2 regions of the Paenibacillus sp. FSL R5-0928 genome follow, and region 1 is predicted to be linked to the other one. Evidence: riboswitches for the same ligand, from Rfam matches in the RefSeq annotation. Region 1 holds a riboswitch; the other holds the start of a gene.

The links. Region 1 has a riboswitch for cyclic di-AMP ahead of MKZ16_RS00190 (3D domain-containing protein). Riboswitches for the same ligand answer to the same signal wherever they lie in the genome.
Region 2: linked by a shared signal. The riboswitch ahead of MKZ16_RS27670 (alpha/beta hydrolase) and the one ahead of MKZ16_RS00190 (3D domain-containing protein) in region 1 are both predicted to bind cyclic di-AMP.

The regions. Positions count from the first base shown of each region.
Region 1 covers NZ_CP150225.1:37,508-47,655, forward strand. Annotated here, with positions in the region: gene MKZ16_RS00165 (tRNA1(Val) (adenine(37)-N6)-methyltransferase) at 1-377, shown strand, start outside; gene rsmI (16S rRNA (cytidine(1402)-2'-O)-methyltransferase) at 374-1,285, shown strand; gene MKZ16_RS00175 (AbrB/MazE/SpoVT family DNA-binding domain-containing protein) at 1,705-1,959, opposite strand; gene MKZ16_RS00180 (HD domain-containing protein) at 2,255-3,538, shown strand; gene MKZ16_RS00185 (TatD family hydrolase) at 3,590-4,360, shown strand; cyclic di-AMP (ydaO/yuaA leader) riboswitch at 4,559-4,788, shown strand; gene MKZ16_RS00190 (3D domain-containing protein) at 5,074-6,240, shown strand; gene rnmV (ribonuclease M5) at 6,417-6,968, shown strand; gene rsmA (16S rRNA (adenine(1518)-N(6)/adenine(1519)-N(6))-dimethyltransferase RsmA) at 6,965-7,849, shown strand; gene yabG (sporulation peptidase YabG) at 8,015-8,917, shown strand; gene MKZ16_RS00210 (Veg family protein) at 9,194-9,469, shown strand; gene MKZ16_RS00215 (small, acid-soluble spore protein, alpha/beta type) at 9,613-9,789, shown strand; gene ispE (4-(cytidine 5'-diphospho)-2-C-methyl-D-erythritol kinase) at 9,930-10,148, shown strand, end outside.
Region 2 covers NZ_CP150225.1:6,120,089-6,130,236, reverse strand. Annotated here, with positions in the region: gene MKZ16_RS27690 (endo-1,4-beta-xylanase) at 1-881, shown strand, start outside; gene MKZ16_RS27685 (alpha-glucuronidase family glycosyl hydrolase) at 964-3,018, shown strand; gene MKZ16_RS27680 (Nif3-like dinuclear metal center hexameric protein) at 3,079-3,837, shown strand; gene MKZ16_RS27675 (hypothetical protein) at 3,922-4,095, shown strand; cyclic di-AMP (ydaO/yuaA leader) riboswitch at 4,416-4,602, shown strand; gene MKZ16_RS27670 (alpha/beta hydrolase) at 4,690-5,517, shown strand; gene MKZ16_RS27665 (exosporium glycoprotein BclB-related protein) at 7,035-8,795, opposite strand; gene MKZ16_RS27660 (LacI family DNA-binding transcriptional regulator) at 8,998-9,990, opposite strand.

The DNA of each region.
Region 1 (10,148 bases):
TGCCGCTTAATGGCAGTGATCTGAAGCTGAACAACCATCAGGCTATGGCTCGTCATGAGATAGGTTGTACTCTGGAGGAGGTTATTCAGGCTTGTGTGCGATTGGTTCGGACGGGCGGAAAGGTAAGTATGGTTCATAAACCACAACGGTTGGTTGATATTATCAGTCTTATGAGACAATATAGACTCGAGCCAAAGATTATTCGGTTTGTACATCCACGTGCCCATCTAGAGGCTAATATGGTATTAATCGAAGCTGCACGTGATGGAAAGCCTGAGGTTCGTTTACAACCACCGCTCATCGTATATAATGAGGACAATCAATACTGTCCAGAGATTATGGACATCTACTATGGTGCTAAAGAGGGTAAATCATGACGATATCATGCCAAAGCAGTTTTCAAAACAAGACCAATACCAGTACTCAGGAGACAACAGGGTCGCTTTTTCTGGTGGCTACACCTATCGGTAATCTGGAGGATATGACCTATCGTGCAGTCCGCACTTTACAGGAATGTGATATTATTGCCGCGGAAGATACGAGACAGACCCGGAAATTACTCAGCCACTTTGAGATTTCACCTTCGATGTTGTTTAGTTATCATGAGCATAATAAGGCCGCCAGTGGACCTGAGCTTGTACGCTATATAATAGAAGGAAAAAATTTGGCACTCGTCAGCGATGCCGGTTTACCAGCGATTTCTGACCCTGGAGCGGATCTTGTAGCCCTTGCTATAAGTCATGGAATTCCGGTGATTCCTATCCCTGGAGCTAACGCAGCGTTGTCAGCTTTGATCGCTTCTGGTCTATCTACGAATACGTTCACTTTTATCGGCTTTCTTCCCCGAGAGCGTAAGGACATCCGAGCAGTATTAAGTCCACTTCGTTCGGCTCAAGGAACTTTGTTGTTCTACGAATCTCCCCATCGCGTAGTTAAGACACTTGCTCATCTTCAAGAAGCATTCGGCAATCGCCAGATTGTGTTGGCACGTGAATTAACAAAAAGATATGAGGAGTTTCTACGCGGTTCAATTGAGGAATGTACACTTTGGCTTACTGAACATCCTCCGCTAGGCGAATATGTTATTGTCGTAGAAGGGGAGAGCAAGGAAGATGCTGAAATCGCAGAATCGGCGTGGTGGCGTCAGTTAAGCATTGAAGAACATGTAGCTCATTACGAAGCACTGGATGTGCCACGTAAAGAGGCTATGAAAAAAGCGGCATCAGACCGGGGTGTAGCCAAACGGGATATTTATAATGCGTTGCTTGATAGAGCAGAAGAGTAAGTGTTGTAGACGAACTCTTAGAATAACTAAGGATTCTTGGAAACGGCCCGAGCTTGAATGATTTATCTGTGGGTTAAATGTACTTTGTACAGTTATTTTTGAATTTTTTCATGTATTTGTTCGTTTAGTTGTACTTCATACAGTTATAAAGGTGGAAATGATTGATTTCACGGAGATATAGGGTATATAAGTGTACAAAATACAATTAATTCGTTTAATGGTAAAAAGTATTTAAAATAACTGTAAGAAATACAACTAAGTATTACTAGTTCCGTCTTGAAGCACATTGCCCTTAGGGAGGGGATAACCAGGAGGGCAAACCCAGACATAAAAAATACCTCCCGCGGTCACGGGAGGTCAAGGAGATATGAAAAGGTTAGAATTAACAATTTGATTAGTTCTATTATATACTATTTAATTTAGTTTGTCACAGGGGTAGGAATGGAAGAAATGCATTCATGACAAACTATTTTTCCTTTAAAGTAAGTTACGTTCTCAGCGTTGCCACAGAAAATGCAGGCAGGCTCATACTTTTTAAGCATAATCCGTTCGCCATCAACGTAAATTTCCAGTGCGTCCTTTTCGCCAATGCCAAGTGTACGGCGTAATTCAATAGGAATAACAACCCGTCCAAGTTCGTCTACTTTTCTTACAATTCCTGTTGATTTCATCATAACAATCGTTACTCCTCTCAATGTTCCAAAAACGTCATTATTCGACATTGTTCACTGTTTTATGATACTTATAATACCAACGATTCCCAAATCAGTCAACCTTTTTTCATAGGCTGAATAAGAAAATTTCCATAAGAACTTTGAATGTCCCTATAAAAATTAAGAATTGCCCTGAAAGCATTTTGTCGATTTACCAAGACCAAAAATGATACTTTTCGACAAAGTACGACATAATTACTTATTATATACTGATATTAGTTAAAATCATATTAAATTATTAGAAGGAGTTGATCTCATGAAGCAGCCGCTCACGGAAGAAAAGGTTTTCAAGGATCCCGTTCATAATTATATTCATGTACAGGACACGATTATTTGGCGACTAATTAATACAAAAGAATTTCAGCGTTTACGCCGGATTCGCCAGTTAGGTACCTCATATCTCACTTTTCATGGTGCAGAGCATAGTCGATTTTCTCATTCTTTAGGAGTATATGAAATTACACGAAGAATCATTTCGCAATTTGAGCGCAGCGGGTATAAGGATTGGATTCCGGAAGAAAGTTTGCTTACTTTGTGTGCGGCTTTGCTGCATGATTTAGGGCATGGCCCATTTTCCCATTCTATAGAAGAAGCTTTTGAAATGAACCATGAGGATTGGACCTGCCGGATTATTTTGGAGGACACGGAGATTACCGAAATATTGCGTGATGTGGAGGAAGATTTTCCTCGTAAAGTAGCTTCAGTTATCTCTAAGACTTATGAGCATGAAATTGTTGTCAATTTGGTTTCCAGTCCGCTGGATGCTGATCGTATGGATTATTTGCTGCGTGATGCGTACTATACAGGTGTAAACTATGGAACCATCGACATTGATCGGATTTTGAGAATGCTTCGTCCTTATAATGGGCGGATTGTAGTAAAAGAATCAGGTATGCATGCCATTGAAGATTATTTAATGTCACGTTATCAAATGTACTGGCAGGTATATTTTCATCCGGTGACGCGCAGCTCTGAAATTATTTTGCGTCAAATCTTCCGTAGAGCTAAAGAATTGTTCCAAGAGGGGTACAAATTTCGCTTTATGATCGCTCCGCTGGAAGATCTCTTTCGAGGAGAAGTAACAGTGAAGCAATATTTAATGCTTGATGAGGCACTGGTACAGACTGCTTTTATGCAATGGACACTTGAAGAAGATGAGTTATTAAGCGACTTGTGTACCCGTTTTATTCATCGTAAACTGTATAAATATGTAGAGATCGAGAATTTGGATACAGATATGATTACGGAAATCCGCAGCAGTTTTGCGGGAGTGGGACTTAACCCAGAATATGACCTAGAGATTGATTATCCGACAGATTTGCCTTATGATGTGTTCCGTCCAGGAGCAGCCTTCGACAATAATCAAATTTTACTGCTTGATCGGAATGAGCAATTGCGGGAAATTTCAGAGGTATCGGATATTGTGCGCTCAATAAGCGGAATTCATCGTGGCAGATATCATCTATATTTCCCACAGGATAAGCTGAAAAAAGCCCTTACACGCTTGCCCTCTTCTGTAGCAGAGATTTTTGCAAAATAATACAAATATTTATGGAACTATTGATAAAAACAACAAGGAGTGAGCTTTAAAATGTATCTGTTCGACACACATACACATCTAGATGCGCCTCAATTCGACGAGGATCGCGAGGAAGTTATTGCTCGTGCAGTAGAGGCCGGAGTCAGCAAGATGATCAATATTGGATTTAACCGGGAAACGATCCCTTCAACGATAAAGCTGGCTGAATCTTATGATTATATTTATGCAGCGGTGGGCTGGCATCCACAGGATGCGATTGATATGAAAGAGGGAGACCTCGATTGGATCGCCTCTCTTTGCAGCCATGAAAAAGTGGTGGCCATCGGAGAGATTGGATTGGATTATTATTGGGATACCTCTCCCAAGGATGTGCAGCAGGAGGTCTTCCGCAAACAAATCGGACTAGCCCGTGAACTAAAAATGCCAATCTGTATACATGACCGTGATGCTCATGAAGATGTTGTACGGATTTTACGGGAGGAAAAAGCAAATGAAATTGGTGGCGTGATGCATTCGTTCTCAGGCAGCTGGGAAACAGCAAAAATGTGTCTAGACCTTGGATTTCATTTGTCATTTGGAGGACCGATAACGTTCAAAAATGCCAGAGTGCCTAAAGAGGTGCTTGCACAGACGCCATTGGACCGATTATTGATCGAAACAGACGCTCCATATTTGACTCCACACCCCTTCCGTGGCAAGCGAAATGAGAGTGCTCATGTGAAGTTAGTAGCAGAGGCTGCGGCTGAAATTAAAGGGTTAACATGGGAAGAATTGGCTAAAATTACGTATGCGAACGCACTGGAACGATTTGGGATTGTCTGAAAACAGGAGTAAAACGGGTGAAAAATAGAGAATAGACGATATATTAAACTTTTTTAATATAAAAACGGCTGATTATTACAATATTTTAACCATATATTTGCTTAAACGTGGTTGAATCGTCCTTTACAACATGCATCAAAACAGGATATCATCTTTTCAGTGATGTGAGCTGTTGTTATTGTGACAGCCATTGATTCATGGATCGTCTCGCTGAGTCTCCGTATGGAGAACGGGGGAACCAATATTGAACTGCCGCATGCCTGTATCTTGAATACGACTAGGAATTGCCGCAGAACAATATTTGATTTCTTCACGTGGTCTTTGGGGTGAATTTAAGGGCAACCGCCGTGAGCGGGTGACCTGAAATAGGGCGTCTCTCTTTCGTCCGAACCCGACAGCTAACCCCGTAAGCGCAAGTAAGAGAGGCAACCTCGTGCACAAACATTCCCGCGTATTCTGACATCGGAGAAGCCACGAAAGAGTCCTCAAGAGAACTCTTTTTAGGCTTCTTTATTTTTGAATAAACTGAATGTTGCCCGCATACTGTTATATAACAGGTGTGGGAGTAGCTGTGCCGAGCAGGCGATCCATGAGCAGGAGACGCTAAGTTAATACGTGCGTATCCTGTGACAATCTCAAATAGTTTCGTCAAAGAAATTCAGTCCTCATGATATACAAATTGACGACGAGGCTATGTAAGGAGGATGGAGAGAATGGGCTTATTCCAACCAGAGGTATCCCATGATTCGCAGTCATCCAGCAGGTCTTTCGCATTACGGTGGGAGCAAGTAAATACTCGCGTACTTTTACTTGCAGGTGTGATTTCAATCGCAATCGCGCTGTTAATTCTGCTGTACGTACACGGTCAAAGTAACAAACAATTAGTTTTAGTAATAGACGGGCAAACACAGACACTTGAAACGCGAGAAGCACTTCTTGGTGATGTGTTGGAGAAAGAGCAAATTTCGCTGCAGCCGCATGATGAATTATCTTTAGGTCTGAGTGATGAAATAAAAGACGGTGACCGTGTCGTTATCAATCGTGCGCAGAAATTTAGCCTTACTGCGGACGGAGCAACAAAAACGTTATATACGACCGAAGACACTATCGGTCAGGCGATTGACAAACTGGGTATCAACCTAGAAGGCTATGATAAGATTTTTCCTTCGTTAGACACCACCATCTCTGCTGACATGGAGATTAAGATCGTTCGTATCAACAAGCAAACGGTACAGCGAACAACTAACTTACCTTTCCGTGTTATTAAGACAGCAGATCCCTCCCTTACTGTGGGAACAGTTAGAGTGGCACAGGCAGGCAAACCAGGCGTCATGGTTCAGCATATTGAAAAGATCTATCAAGACGGAGAACTGGCCTCTATGCGCATGATCGGCAAGGAAGTACAAACGGTAACAAAAGATAAGATCATTGCCGTTGGTACTAAAGCACTTCCTAAGCCTACTGTAGTTGCTAAAGCTACAACAACTTCCAAATCAAGCACTACCTCCAAAACGACTAAAGTTAGCGCTAAGACTAAGAACGTCACAAGCAAGGCTGGCGTAGACTTTGAGTACAAGAAGATGATTAAGAACGTCTCCATGACAGCTTATTCGTCAGAAGAGCCAGGAATAGGTACTAAAACTGCCTCCGGAACACGCGTAACGGAAGGTCGTACAATTGCAGTAGATCCGAATGTAATTCCTATTGGCTGGTGGGTTTATATCGATGGGCTTGGATTCCGCCGTGCAGAGGATACTGGCGGTGCCATTAAAGGCAATAAAGTGGATGTCTATTATGATTCACTGAGCCATGCTCGTAATTTCGGCCGTAAATCACGTACCGTATATGTGATTGGACCTGTGAAACCAGAGCTTAACTAGAACTGAAGCTTTTGCAAAAAATCCTTTGATAAGCTATAGTGATGATAACCGTTAAGGAACGCTGGATGATCATTTCGTTGATCGCAGAGCAACCGCTCATCACTTATACATTCTTTAACCAAAAGAAGAGGAGCGAATCCTCTTCTTTTTGCTTTTTTTGGAAGGAGTCAAGAAATATGATTAAGGAATTAATCGTCGTTGAAGGCAAAAGCGATACCGTAGCCATTAAGCGTGCTGTGGAAGCAGATACGATTGAGACAGGCGGCTCTGCTGTAAACCGGACTGTAATTGCGAAGATTGCGCTAGCTATGGAACGCAGAGGGGTTATTATTCTTACGGACCCGGACCATGCTGGGGAGCGAATTCGTAAAATCGTTTCAGCGAAGGTGCCGGGCTGCAAGCATGCTTTTATTCCGGAGAAGGACGCAACTCGAAAAGGGGATATCGGTGTAGAGAATGCATCGCCAGAGGCGATTCGTCATGCGCTGCGTAATGTACATACCTCTTTTGAAGGAGCACCTGCTTTGATTGGTATTGATGACCTTATGGCCGCTGGAATGCTTGTACACCCTCGGGCTGCTGAAAGACGTATGGCGCTTGGTAATTTGCTTGGAATCGGATATTGTAACGGCAAACAGCTGTACAAGCGGCTGGCGATGTTTGGGATTACGCGGGAGGAATTTGCCGGGGCTCTCGCCCAAATTGATCAGGGAGGCATTACTTCATGAGTGGTAGAGAGGAAATTTCGACTCCAAAACGGACCAAAGAGATTATTCAACGTTATGGATTCAAGTTTAAGAAAAGCCTGGGACAGAATTTTTTGATTGATCAAAATATTTTGGACAAGATTGTAGACGCTGCTGGACTAGATAGCGATTCTGGGGCGCTGGAGATCGGGCCGGGAATTGGAGCGCTGACGGAACGTCTGGCACTAACAGCCGGTGCTGTAACTGCCGTAGAGATAGACCGTAGACTGATTCCAATATTAAAAGACGTACTTTCCCCTTATCCCCATGTTAAGGTTCGTAACGATGATGTCCTCAATGTGAACTTGCAGGAAATGTTCAAGGAAGATTTCACCACTGTGAACAAGGTCAGTGTGGTTGCTAACCTGCCTTATTATGTGACTACTCCGATTCTGATGAAGCTGCTTGAAGAGAAGCTTCCCCTTGATAACATCGTTGTAATGATTCAGAAGGAGGTTGCGGAGCGTATGGCTGCATCTCCAGGTGGAAAGGAATACGGAAGTCTTAGCATTGCCGTGCAGTACTACAGCGAGCCTGAGCTCGTCTGTATCGTGCCGCGTACGGTATTCATCCCTCAACCTAATGTGGAGTCTGCTGTTATCCGTCTGAAGGTTAGAGAGCATCCTCCGGTAAAGGTGGAGAGTGAGAAGCATTTCTTTGAAGTGGTTCACGCTTCTTTCACACAGCGCCGCAAGACGATTGCTAACAATCTGAAGGCTCGTTACTTCCCTGAACAAGGACGTGAGCAGCTGGAGGCTTTACTCGCAGAAGCGGGTATTGAACCGACCCGTCGCGGAGAAACACTCAGTCTTGAAGAATACGCCCGCTTAAGCGGTGTTTTGCTAGCCGCTGGAATTGAATAAGCAAGAAGAAACGGTTGTTGTCTTAAAGGACGACAACCGTTTCTCGTAGAAATATAAGGATGTTATTGTGGTGGAGAATTATACATTCTTATATATTAAAAATATGGCGAGTTATGAACCAACTGAGGCCTTTGCCCATACGATGGGGTAGAGGTGGTGGTTGTAATGAATTTAGGAGACTTGGTCGTTCGCAAATCTTATGGCGGTGATTTAACATTTCGTGTAGATAATATTGTGCAGGATAGAGCCGTCATTAAAGGCACAGATTTCCGCCTGTTGGCGGATTCTCCTCTGGATGACCTGGTTCAAGTGCCTCCTACCCGAATAACGGAACGGGGACAGCAAGCACAGATCAAAGCGAAGGAATCACTGACACAGCTGCGGAAGGACCGTCAGGAGCAAAGTCAGCGGAGCGGGGGAACCCTAACAGAGGGGACATGGGCTCCACCCTCCAAGGAAGCTCCTTATTTTGAAGTGCCAGGTAAAGTACTGCATCTGGATGGCGATCCGGCATATTTGAATAAGAGCCTTAGCTTATACGAGCAACTGCGGATTCCCGCTGAAGGGCATCATGTTCATGAATCTGCAATGGCTGATACGTTATACCGGCTGTTGCCCCGTGTACGCCCAGACATTGTAGTGATCACTGGTCATGATGGGGTACTGAAGCAACAGCATACTTACGATCTATATAGTCTGAATAGCTACAAAAATTCGCAAAACTTTATAGCTGCTATTAGGGTAGCTAGGGAGTATGAGCGAAATTTTGATGCGTTGACTATTGTTGCTGGTGCTTGTCAATCTCATTTCGAGGCATTACTTGGAGCTGGGGCTAATTTTGCCAGTTCACCTGGTCGAATTTTGATCCATGCTCTGGATCCCGTTTATGTAGCAGCAAAATCATCCTTTACTTCCATCAGGGATACTGTAAATCTTAGTGATGTTCTGAATAATACCATCAGCGGTAATCAGGGTATTGGTGGTGTTGAGACCCGTGGCAGCTTCCGTATCGGAATGCCGCGGCTGCAGAATCTGTCGGCGCTAAAAGTGACACCATCAGCCATTTAAGCGGCAGAGATAGGTCTATGGTTTCAGGAATATAGGTAATTTGAATGGGCTGAATAGAATATCCGAAAGAAAGGGTGAGCGCTGAGCTTAACCCTTTCTTTTTTTCTTTGTGATGCCTATATTACAGATAACAAGGATATTAGTCCGGCGCTGATTTCTCGCAAAAAAATTCCGTTGACAACGAAATATGCATCAACTATAATTAATTATTTATTTGCTTTGACATTGTCCTGAAAAAGTTGTATAATGGACAAGAAAAGAGGTGGTCGTCAGGTAATGGCTAATAACGCGCTGTTGGAAATCAAACGCAGTCTTGAAGCTCACGTCGGTCATAAGATCACATTGCGTGCAAACGGAGGTCGTCGTAAAACCGTTGAACGCACAGGTGTCCTGGAAGAAACGTACCCTTCTGTATTTATTGTCAAACTGGATCAGGAGCAGCAAACTTTTAAGCGAGTCTCCTATAGCTATGCCGATATACTTACTGAATCTGTGGAAATCACAGTTTGTGAAGACGATGGGCAGATGCGGATTATGTATATTAAAGCTTAATGTTTCACGAACAGTCTCCTTTGGAGGCTGTTTTTTGTTTGCGTTTTTTGGGACAAATATTTGGTGCATGATCCGTGTTCTAAGCAAGCATACTAATTGGGCAACGGGTTAATCATTTATTTTCATAAGGGAGGAATTCCGTAATGAGCCGCAGAAAACGAGGCATGATGTCGGAGGAACTGAAGACAGAGTTAGCCAAGGAGCTGGGTTTTTATGAAACCGTAGAACGTGAGGGCTGGGGTGGAATTACAACTCAAGACGCTGGCAACATGGTGAAAAAAGCGATACAGCTTGCTGAACAGGCCGCGCGGAAATCTTAAATTTTAGGCTATAAAGTGAATATTACTGAAAAAGGGTGCGTCTAAAAGGCGACACCCTTTTAATATTGGACTTCATTAGAAGTTTCTCATATAATATGTTAAGTTGTTTTTACGGGAAAAGCTGAAGGTGGGTGAACGCCTTGAAAATGTATGAAAAGGCACCAGCTAAAATTAATTTGATGCTGGATGTGCTGCACAAACGTGCTGACGGTTTTCATGAGGTGGAAATGATTATGACCATGGTAGATCTAGCAGACCGCTTAGAGCTGTCTGAGCTGCCAAGGGATACTATTATAATATCAAGTCAGGCTGGTTATATTCCCCTGGACGAGAAAAATTTAGCTTTCCAGGCGGCAAGG
Region 2 (10,148 bases), 1.1 Mb from region 1:
CTGAGAATGAGATGAAGTTTGAAAGTCTGCATCCGCTTGAAGATATTTATAACTTTAAGCTAGCAGATGAGTTGGTTGCCTTCGCCCGAAAATATCATATGGTTATGCGCGGGCATACTTTAGTCTGGCACAACCAGACTACGGACTGGTTGTTTGAGGATAAGAAGGGTGGGCCTGTAAGCAAAGAGGCATTGCTTGCACGGCTCAAATCACATATTCAGACCGTGGTTGGGCGTTACAAGGAAGATATCTATGCTTGGGATGTTGTAAATGAAGTTATTGCAGATGAAGGAGAAGAACTTCTTCGCCGGTCAAAGTGGCTGGACATTGTCGGACCGGAGTTTATCGGCAAAGCGTTTGAATATGCTCATGAAGCCGATCCTAAGGCTTTATTATTCTACAACGACTACAACGAGTCTAATCCCCTTAAGCGCGATAAAATCTATAAAATGGTGAAGTCGCTGTTGGAACAAGGAGTGCCGATCCATGGCGTCGGATTGCAAGCACACTGGAATCTATACGATCCGGACTTAGACGATATACGTGCTGCTATTGAGAAGTATGCATCTTTAGGGCTTCAGCTCCAATTGACAGAGCTGGATGTGTCCATGTTCCGTTTCGATGACAAACGAATGGATTTAAAGGTTGCACCTGCCGAACTGCTCGAGCTGCAGGCAGAGCGGTATGAAGCGATGTTTGCTCTGTTGAAAGAATACCGCGACGTGATTAGCTCAGTCACTTTCTGGGGAGCAGCGGATGACTATACATGGCTGGACGGCTTCCCTGTTCGGGGACGGAAAAATTGGCCATTTCTATTCGATGAGCAGCATAATCCTAAGCCGGCTTATCACCAATTGCTTAACGCTGTCACCAAATCATAGAGCGGGTAACCTGCTCAAGCTTGCGAATTATGAACCCGTCCTTTTCAATCCAGGGCGGGTTATTTATACGGGAGGAATATACATGACAAATACCGCTTATGAGGCTTGGCTCAACTATGGCCAGCTGAAATCTGGATCTCTATACAATCAATATACAAATTGGTGTGGTGAGCTGGTTGTAACGGAGGACAACGAAACGATTCAGGCGGCAGCCGCGGAATTCATACAGGGGATGACCTCTATGCTGGGCAAAGCGCCACTGCTCACAGCGCAATCAGAAGGACCGTGTATCGTTATAGGAACCTTCCAAGGGGGGAATCCGTTAATTGGTAGAGTATTCGCAGGAGAGCGAACCGATTCACTGGGTGCTGAAGGTTTCCTTATACGTACAAACGCTGCTGAGAAATGTATCGCTATCGGTGCTTCAACGCCTGTTGGAATATTGTATGGCGTATTCCATCTTTTACGGCTGATAGGAACAGAAAGCGAAATAGACGCTCTGAATTTGTCTATGAGTCCGGTGAACGGCCTGCGAATGATTAATCACTGGGATAATTTTGATGGCAGTATTGAACGTGGCTATGCTGGACGGTCCTTTTTTTACGAGTCCAATCAATTTCTTAACGATACAAAGCGGCTGCGTGATTATGCCAGATTGATGTCCTCTGTGGGGATCAACGCGATTTCGATTAACAATGTGAATGTTCATGAGCTTGAATCTCTATTTATAACGGAGCAATATTTGCCTGATATCGCGTTAATTGCAGGAATATTCCGCGTATACGGAATTAAGCTATTCCTCAGTGCTAACTTCGCCAGCCCGATACAGATCGGAGCATTGGAGACAGCTGATCCACTGGATTCAGCGGTGCGGCAATGGTGGAAAGATAAGGCTAGTGAGGTTTATCGGGCGATACCTGATTTTGGCGGGTTTGTGGTCAAAGCGGATTCAGAAAATCGACCAGGACCATTCACTTACGGGCGTGACCATGCAGATGGCGCCAACATGCTGGGAGAAGCACTGGAGCCGTTTGGCGGAATCGTGATTTGGCGTTGTTTCGTATATAACTGCAAGCAGGATTGGCGTGACCGTAAGACAGATCGGGCCAGAGCGGCATATGATCATTTCAAACCATTGGATGGCCGATTTAATGATAATGTAGTGCTGCAAATCAAGAATGGACCGATGGATTTTCAAGTCAGAGAACCGGTATCTCCGCTGTTTGGCGCACTGGAACATACCAGTCATCTGATGGAGTTTCAGATTGCTCAAGAATATACGGGGCAGCAGCGGCATCTCTGTTATCTTGTTCCACAGTGGAAAGAAGTCCTTGATTTCAATACTTATGCCAAAGGGCAAACTACGCTTGTGAAACATGTTGTGGACGGATCGGTGTGGGGAAATAAGTATAATGGTGTGGCTGCTGTAACTAATGTTGGAGATGACATGAACTGGACGGGGCATGGGTTAGCTCAAGCTAATCTGTATGGATATGGAAGATTAATTTGGAATCCGGAGCTGACGGCAAAAGAAATAGCTGAGGAATGGATTCGGCTTACCTTTGGCACTGATGAAGGTCTAGTGGCTGCTATTCGCGGGATGTTGATGGACTCATGGAGGATTTACGAATCTTACACAGCTCCATTAGGTGTGGGTTGGATGGTTAATCCGGATCATCATTATGGGCCGAATGTGGATGGGTATGAATACGCCAAGTGGGGAACGTACCATTATGCGGATCATAAAGGCATTGGTGTGGATCGTTCAGTCAAATCGGGAACGGGTTATAGTGGACAGTATATGGGTCTTAATGCATCAAACTATGAGAATCTAGCGTCTTGTCCAGAAGAGCTGTTGCTGTTCTTTCATCATGTTCCATACACGCATGTTCTGCAATCGGGGCAAACGGTTATACAACATATTTACGATACTCATTTCGAGGGGGCAGAGCAGGCTGCACAGCTTCTAGCGACATGGGAATCACTTGAAGGCAGCGTGGATAGTGGATTGTATATGCAAGTGAAGCAACGTCTTGAAGAGCAAGCAGAGCATGCGCAGGAATGGAGAGATCGGATCAATACGTATTTTTACCGCAAGAGCGGAATTGAGGATCTTAAAGGCAGAAAGATTTATTAGATTTCGAATCGAGGGATGATGATAGTGAGCCTCACGATTAGAGCGATTCTGGAAGATTTAATGGGAACTGTGGAACAGGTAGAAGGCACTGTCGATATTCTGAACCCAGGGGAACCGGAAACTGAAGTCACAGGGATTATTACGGCCTTCTCTGCCACACAAAATGTTGTGGAGCAAGCAATAGCGTTAGGAGCCAATTTGCTGATCACGCATGAAGGTGTATTTTATAGCCATCATGCGGCGAGCGAGTGGTTAGAAGGTGATCCGGTTTATCATGCGAAAAAAAGTCTGATCGAACATTCCCAAATTGCTATTTTTCGTTATCATGATTATTGGCATCGGCAAAAGCCGGATGGAATTATGGTGGGTTTACTGCGAGAACTAGATTGGTCCGCATACGTGGAAGAGCAGCAAGCAGCTGCTACGATTCTCACTATTCCTGCTATGACTGTACTGGAAGCTGCTCAATATATTAAAAGTAAGCTAGGGATCTCTTATGTACGCGCTGCCGGTGACCTGTCTCTGTCCTGCAAACGCGTAGGGATATTAGTAGGTTACAGAGGAGGCGGGACGATGGCTATTCCGCATTTTAATGATCACAATCTTGATTTAATTATTGCTGGAGAGGGACCAGAGTGGGAGACTCCGGAATATGTGCGGGATGCAGGGCACCAAGGCAGATCTAAAGCGCTCATCATGTTAGGTCATGCGGAGAGTGAAGCGCCGGGGATGAAATATTTAGCTGAAATCTTAGCAGACAAATATCCCATGCTTTCTAACCGGTTCATTGCTGAACAACCCATCTATCAGATGGTTTAATCTGGGGAAATAAAGAGTACGGAATAAATAAACATATTATGGAGAAAATGAAGGGAAACAGGTCACTGAGAAAGGAGTGTTTCAATGGAAATTCCTTTGGAGGCTGATGAAGTATTAAGTCGGATCAAAAAGCTGCAAAGCGACGGAAGCTCGATCAGTAAAAAACAAGTAAAGCAGAGCGATCCTGAGCTTATGAGAAGTGCGCTGTTCTTTTTTCCAAGCTGGGAGCATGCATTGAAAAACGCCGATCTTTTGTAGCCATAGTATTGTAAGAGGAAGCTAAGTGGACAGGGGAATACCTCTGATTCTGCTTAGCTTTTTTCATATCTCCAGTGAAAAGGATGGCCTTTATATAGAAAGTACTGGTGTTTTAACCTCCGTTTGGCTTGGTTCAGAGCCATTTTCTTAAATAAAACGAGTAAACAAGAGCAAAAGAAAGAGAAAATGAAGAGTATGCTCAATATGAAATGAAAAGCATTGCTTTCAACATTATTTTGACCAGAGCCCTCCTTTACAAGCAAACCTTACAAGAGTATGATTCATCTCAGAACTGACAATTATCTTAAATTTACAATTACATAAGCAATCCGCTTAATTTCCGTTTCTGGAAAGCGGGGGAACCAACAACTGGCAGCCGATGTGAGAGTCGGCACTGGTTATGGGGTGAATCCTGTTCCGGGTGCATAACATGCATCCCTGCAGGTAGGGCAACTCTCACTGCCCGAATCCGACAGCTAACCTCGTAAGCGTATGGAGAGAGGATGAATGGCGTGTTTAGTGATGAATAGCCACAGAGAATCCCTCTGTGGTTTTTTGCTGCGTTTTTAAGCAGATATAGACGTAGAATTTATTATGAAAGAGGTGTTACCTTTGCCTATCGCTAAACTGAACGGAACTTCGCTCTATTATGAAATCAATGGAACTGGCACTCCGGTTGTGTTTATCCATGGACATGGATTAACACACAGTATGTTCAAACCACAGCTGGAGTATTTTTCCGATAAATATAAAGTGATTTTGTGCGATTTACGGGGGAATGGCAAGTCTGGTAAACTGCTGGAGGCCCCACATGAGATTATTGAGACGCAATGTCTGGATTTGATTATGCTGTTGAATGACCTAGGTATTCGTGAAGCAGTTTTTGTAGGAATCGCCTATGGTGGCTTAGTCGTTCAGCATATTGCCAAACAATATCCTGAGCGTGTGAAAGCCATTGTGGTCGCGGATAGCTTCTGTAGGACTCACGGATCAACAATTGTAGGGAAAATACAAACTATGGCAGCATATTGCAGTTTGCTAATGTATTATCTCCCAAGCGAGCTGGTGTTGCCTTCGATTCGGATGATGTACCGAGAGCGCTGGAGTCTGGCCTACAATGAGATTAGAAGAGGGCTGCTGGACAAACGTCCCCGGGAGCTATATCGGCAAAGACTGGCTACAAGCCATGTTGATTACACCAGATGCTTAAAGGCTTTTAAACGTCCTGCTTTATGTATTGTAGGGGACTTTAATGAATTTGGAGTGAATTGTATGAAGGAAATGGTGTCTCAGCTGCCACATGCGCAGTTGGCGATTATTCCGAACGCATTAGATCCAAGTAATCTATGCCAGCCGGAGCAATTCAATGCGATTCTTCAACGTTTCTTAGAGAAGCAGCAGGGCAGTCAGCAGATTAGCTGATCTATAGGGAGACCTTTACAAGCGAAGCGTTTAAGTGGAAAAAGGCGTCCCATAGCCAGGGAGCATGAGCTGGCTATGGGACGTCTTTCTGGGTAGAACTTTAGGGGATTCTCCCTAAAGTGAAGGGGATTATGGCTTCTAGCACGTGAATTAGGGAAATTCTCCCTAAAGTGATAGAGAGCATGGCTCCTAGAACGTGGATTAGGGAAATTCTCCCTAAAGTGAAGGGAATTATGGCTCCTAGAACGTGGATTAGGGAAATCCTCCCTAATAATAGGGTGTTTTTAGCCATAAATGGGTATTTGCAAGAATTTTTAGGGAGGATTTCCCTAAAAACCTTATTTTAAAGCGATTATCGATGAATATTAGGGAGGATTTCCCTAATATAATGGATATCTAACTAAAGGCTGGCTCATCAGTAGTGAAATCTACGAATGAGCCAGCCTTTGGTATTTTACTAACCGGTGGATGTTGAACATTTACAAGCATATTGTACCTAGAACGCCACTTAATGTCCCTACCCTACCACAGCATCAAATATAGTTCACCCGACGTGGGAAAGAACAGTAGTCTCTAAGTAGTGAAGGTAAGAGTATAGAAGGGGCGTAGTAAGCGTCTCACCCGACATGGGAAAGAACAGTAGACTCTAAGTAGTGAAGGTAAGAGTATAGAAGGGGCGTAGTAAGCGTCTCACCCGACATGGGAAAGAACAGTAGACCCTAAGTAGTGATGGTAAGAGTATGGAGGGAGGCGTAGTAAGCAGCGCATCAGACGTGGGAAAGAACGGTAGACCCTAAGTAGTGATGGTAAGTGTATAGAAGGGGCGTAATAAGCTGCTGACCCGACGTGGGAGAGAACGGTAGACCCTAAGTAGTGATTGTAAGTGTATAGAAGGAGGTGTAGTAAGCAGCTCATCAGACGTGGGAAAGAACGGTAGACCCTAAGTAGTGAAGGTAAGTGTATAGAAGGAGGCGTAGTAAGCAGCTCATCCGACGTGGGAGAGTACGGTAGACCTAAGTAGTTAAGGTAAGTGTATAGAGGGAGGCATAGTAAGCAGCTCATCCGACGTGGGAAAGAAACAGTAGACTCTAAGTAGTGATTGTAAGTGTATAGAAGGAGGTGTAATAAGCAGCGTATCTGCAGCTCCTGATCGAGACCAAAGGAAAGGAAGGTTTCGGTAATAGGGATTCAGCCTCCGGACATGAGTAGGAGAGAAGAAGAGCGGGGAGTGGCATTGACAGACTATCGGACTCAAGCGCTCTTATTTGCAATATTTTCCTATTTTTGAGTTGCTATTGGACCCCATAGGCGTTATTTGTACAAAATAGACGCTATTGAGCACCATTTCTGCCCAATAGCGCCTCTCAGGTCCGATGATCTCTCTAAACAGGGATAAATTAACGAATAGCGGCATTTGAGTCCGAAAGATCAAGTAATTGTACCGCATATTACCAAAAAGGCATCTGTCACTCCTTAGAAGGAATGGCAGATGCCTTTTTTTGAATTTGTTTTAATGATTATACAATCGTAAAGCCAGCACTTGCATAACCAGTGACTGTATTTACAAGGGTGAGGCCTGTAGCAGTGGCTGAGAATACCATAAGCAGACGTGTCTGTGGTGTTACAGCAAAATTGATATCATTTGTAATTCCATTGACAAAAGTTCCTAGATTAATAGTACCTGTGATAGGTGGGAGCGCTACTAATGCCCCTGGAATAGCAGTAAATGTGTTATTTGGTGTGGCCGATTGGTACAACTGTGCTGTTACATTTATTGTAGTACCAAGCAGCGATAAAGCTATGGTATTACTGAAATAAGCAGCAAGGGATGTTATCACTCCTGCACGAGGAGTCGAGAATGCAAAGTTGATAAGCGGTCCAAGGAGAGTACCTGTTAAATCAACATTACCGCCAACAAGAGAAATGCCTGTGGCTGAACTTCCGAAGCCTACAAGGCTTGTTGTTCCCACCAAACCACCTAAAACCGTGGTCATAATAATAGGTCCTCCGGATGCCAGCGGAATAATTGCACCGTTACCGGTTGCACCAGTGACTCCGGTAATGCCAGTAGCTCCAACCGCGCCGGGATCACCCGTTGCACCCGTAGCTCCGGCAACGCCGACCGCACCGGGATCACCAGTCGCACCCGTTGCACCCGTAGCTCCGGCAACGCCGACCGCGCCGGGGTCGCCAGTCGCGCCCGTTGCACCAGCAGGGCCTGCCAAGCCTGCAGCGCCAGTCGAGCCAGTCGCTCCAGTTGCTCCTACGCCTGGACCTGCTGGTCCTTGCGCACCTGTTGGCCCTTGAATCCCCTGCACACCCTGTGGTCCTTGAGGTCCCATCGCGCCACCAGCGATTAACAAGTAATCTGGTGAACTCCCGGGTATTCCAGTAGGTCCAGAAACGGTAGCAATATAGGTGCTGCCATTGAAGGTTACTACTTGACCTGCTGGATAAGTAGGACTTTGTGCAGGATTAAAGATTACAATCCCTTGCAGCCCTACCCCTTGCGGCCCCTGAGGTCCTTGAAGTCCCGGTGTTCCTTGAGGGCCTTGAGGTCCTTGGGGGCCTGTGGAGCCCCCAGCAATTAATAAATAATCTGGTGAACTTCCAGGTGTTCCCGTTGGTCCCGCAACAGTAGCTATATAGGTACTGCCATTGAAGGTTACTACTTGACCGGCAGGATAAGTAGGGCTTAATGCAGGATTAAAAGCAACAATTCCTTGCAGCCCTGCCCCTGTAGTTCCCGTTGCTCCCGGAACCCCCTGAGATCCTTGCGGCCCCTGAGGTCCCTGTGGTCCCTGTGGCCCTTGAGGTCCAGTCACACCTTTAATAGGTAATCCAATTGCTTGTGTAATAGAAGCCTGAATATGTCTGATCTGAATAATCAGCTGATCTTTGCAATTAGGGTCAATCTTCGTGGCGAGAATAAAAGATAATAACTCAGCTAATAGCAGTTGAAGATTAGTGCCAACGCTTACGACTGAGAAGGGACTGACTTCGGTCGATACAATGGTTATCTCTACTACAGAAAGTAGCTCAGTTCTAAAAGGGCTGCATAACTTAGAAGTATGCAAGAATTCCAATAGCTCTCTTAACACTCTTTGGAGATTGACAATATGAAGTGTTGTGGGATTCGTAAGTACGGGGGGTACCACTGCAGAGAGATCAGTGACTATTTTTAATAGTGCGTTACACTCCCTCTTTCTAATAGGACTGCTGATCCTTCCATGCTTGTTTAGGATAGCATCGCCTTTAAATGGTCTGTAATCAGGCATATTTCTATATCTCCTCCTTGAACTTCTCCTGTTCATTCCTTTAAAAAATGGGAACCTGCCCAATCAGCATATTCTGAGAAGCGGAAGTTGTTACAATAATTGCCCTGAAAGCCGTTATTCCTGAAAGTCGTTATTAATGAAGCAATACAAAAAAAAGGCAGGCCACCGCTAATTACGGTAGTCTACCTTTTTAATAGATACGTTAAGTAGTCTCTCCTTTAATAAGAGTTACGTCTACAGTAGTGTTGTTGATTAGCTCTCCGTCAGCACTTTCGATCATTTGCAGGAGAGTATTGGTCAGCATGACCCCGATCCGATCACTAGGTTGCATAATGGTAGTCAATTTAGGACTCTGAAGCATGCGGGTAAAGCTGTGGTAATCATAACCGATGATTTTCAGTTGCTCGGGCACTCGAATGCCTTGCTGTTCAGCATAAATGTATAAAGCATAAGCCACAATATCATTACTGCAAAATACTCCATCATATTCTCGAAGTTGGGCTGGAGAGATATTTTCGGTGACAAAGGACCAAAAATAATCAAAGGTAAGCTTATTGTGCGCACCTTCGATAATATCGTAGGTTACACCATGTTTCATACTAGTGATGACAAAAGCATCCCGACGACGATTCGCTAGAATATCCAGATCTAGCGGGCCGGAGATATGTAGCAACCGTTTACAGCCCAGCTGTATCAAATGTTCGGTAGCTAGCTCACCACCGCGGTAATTATCCGATCCCACACAAGGAATGTTGGAGGAAATAAAACGGTCAAAAGAGACAATAGGGAAAGGGACCTTTTTATAGCTTTCAATATTCATGGTGTGGCTGCACATGATAATGCCATCTACTTGATTCTGGCGAAGCATGCTAATATAGTTGGCTTCTTTCTCAGGATCGTCAAGAGAATTGCATATTAGCAATTTATAGTTTTTTTCATTAGCACTCATTTCAACATACTTGATGAGATCGGAAAAGAAAGGGTGGTTCGAATCTGGAACAATAATCCCAATAAAAAAGGATTGATTCTTCTGTAAGGCTCTGGCGATTTGATTAGGATGATAATCTAAGGCGTCCATCGCTTGTTCAACTTTTTTACGCGTCTCTTTGCTGATATATCCCCGGTTGTTCATTACTCTGGACACGGTAGCTACAGCAACGCCCGCTTCCTTGGCAACATCTTTAATACTTGCCATACCCTCATCCCCGTTTCATAAAATGCTCTAATCTATATTCTACAACGTTTCTTGGATTGTTGACACTAATCAAGACTAACAATTGTAAAAGCATAGATTGTTTTTGATAGTTATAATAGGTATGTTATACGTTACCACAAAATATTTAGGTATAATAT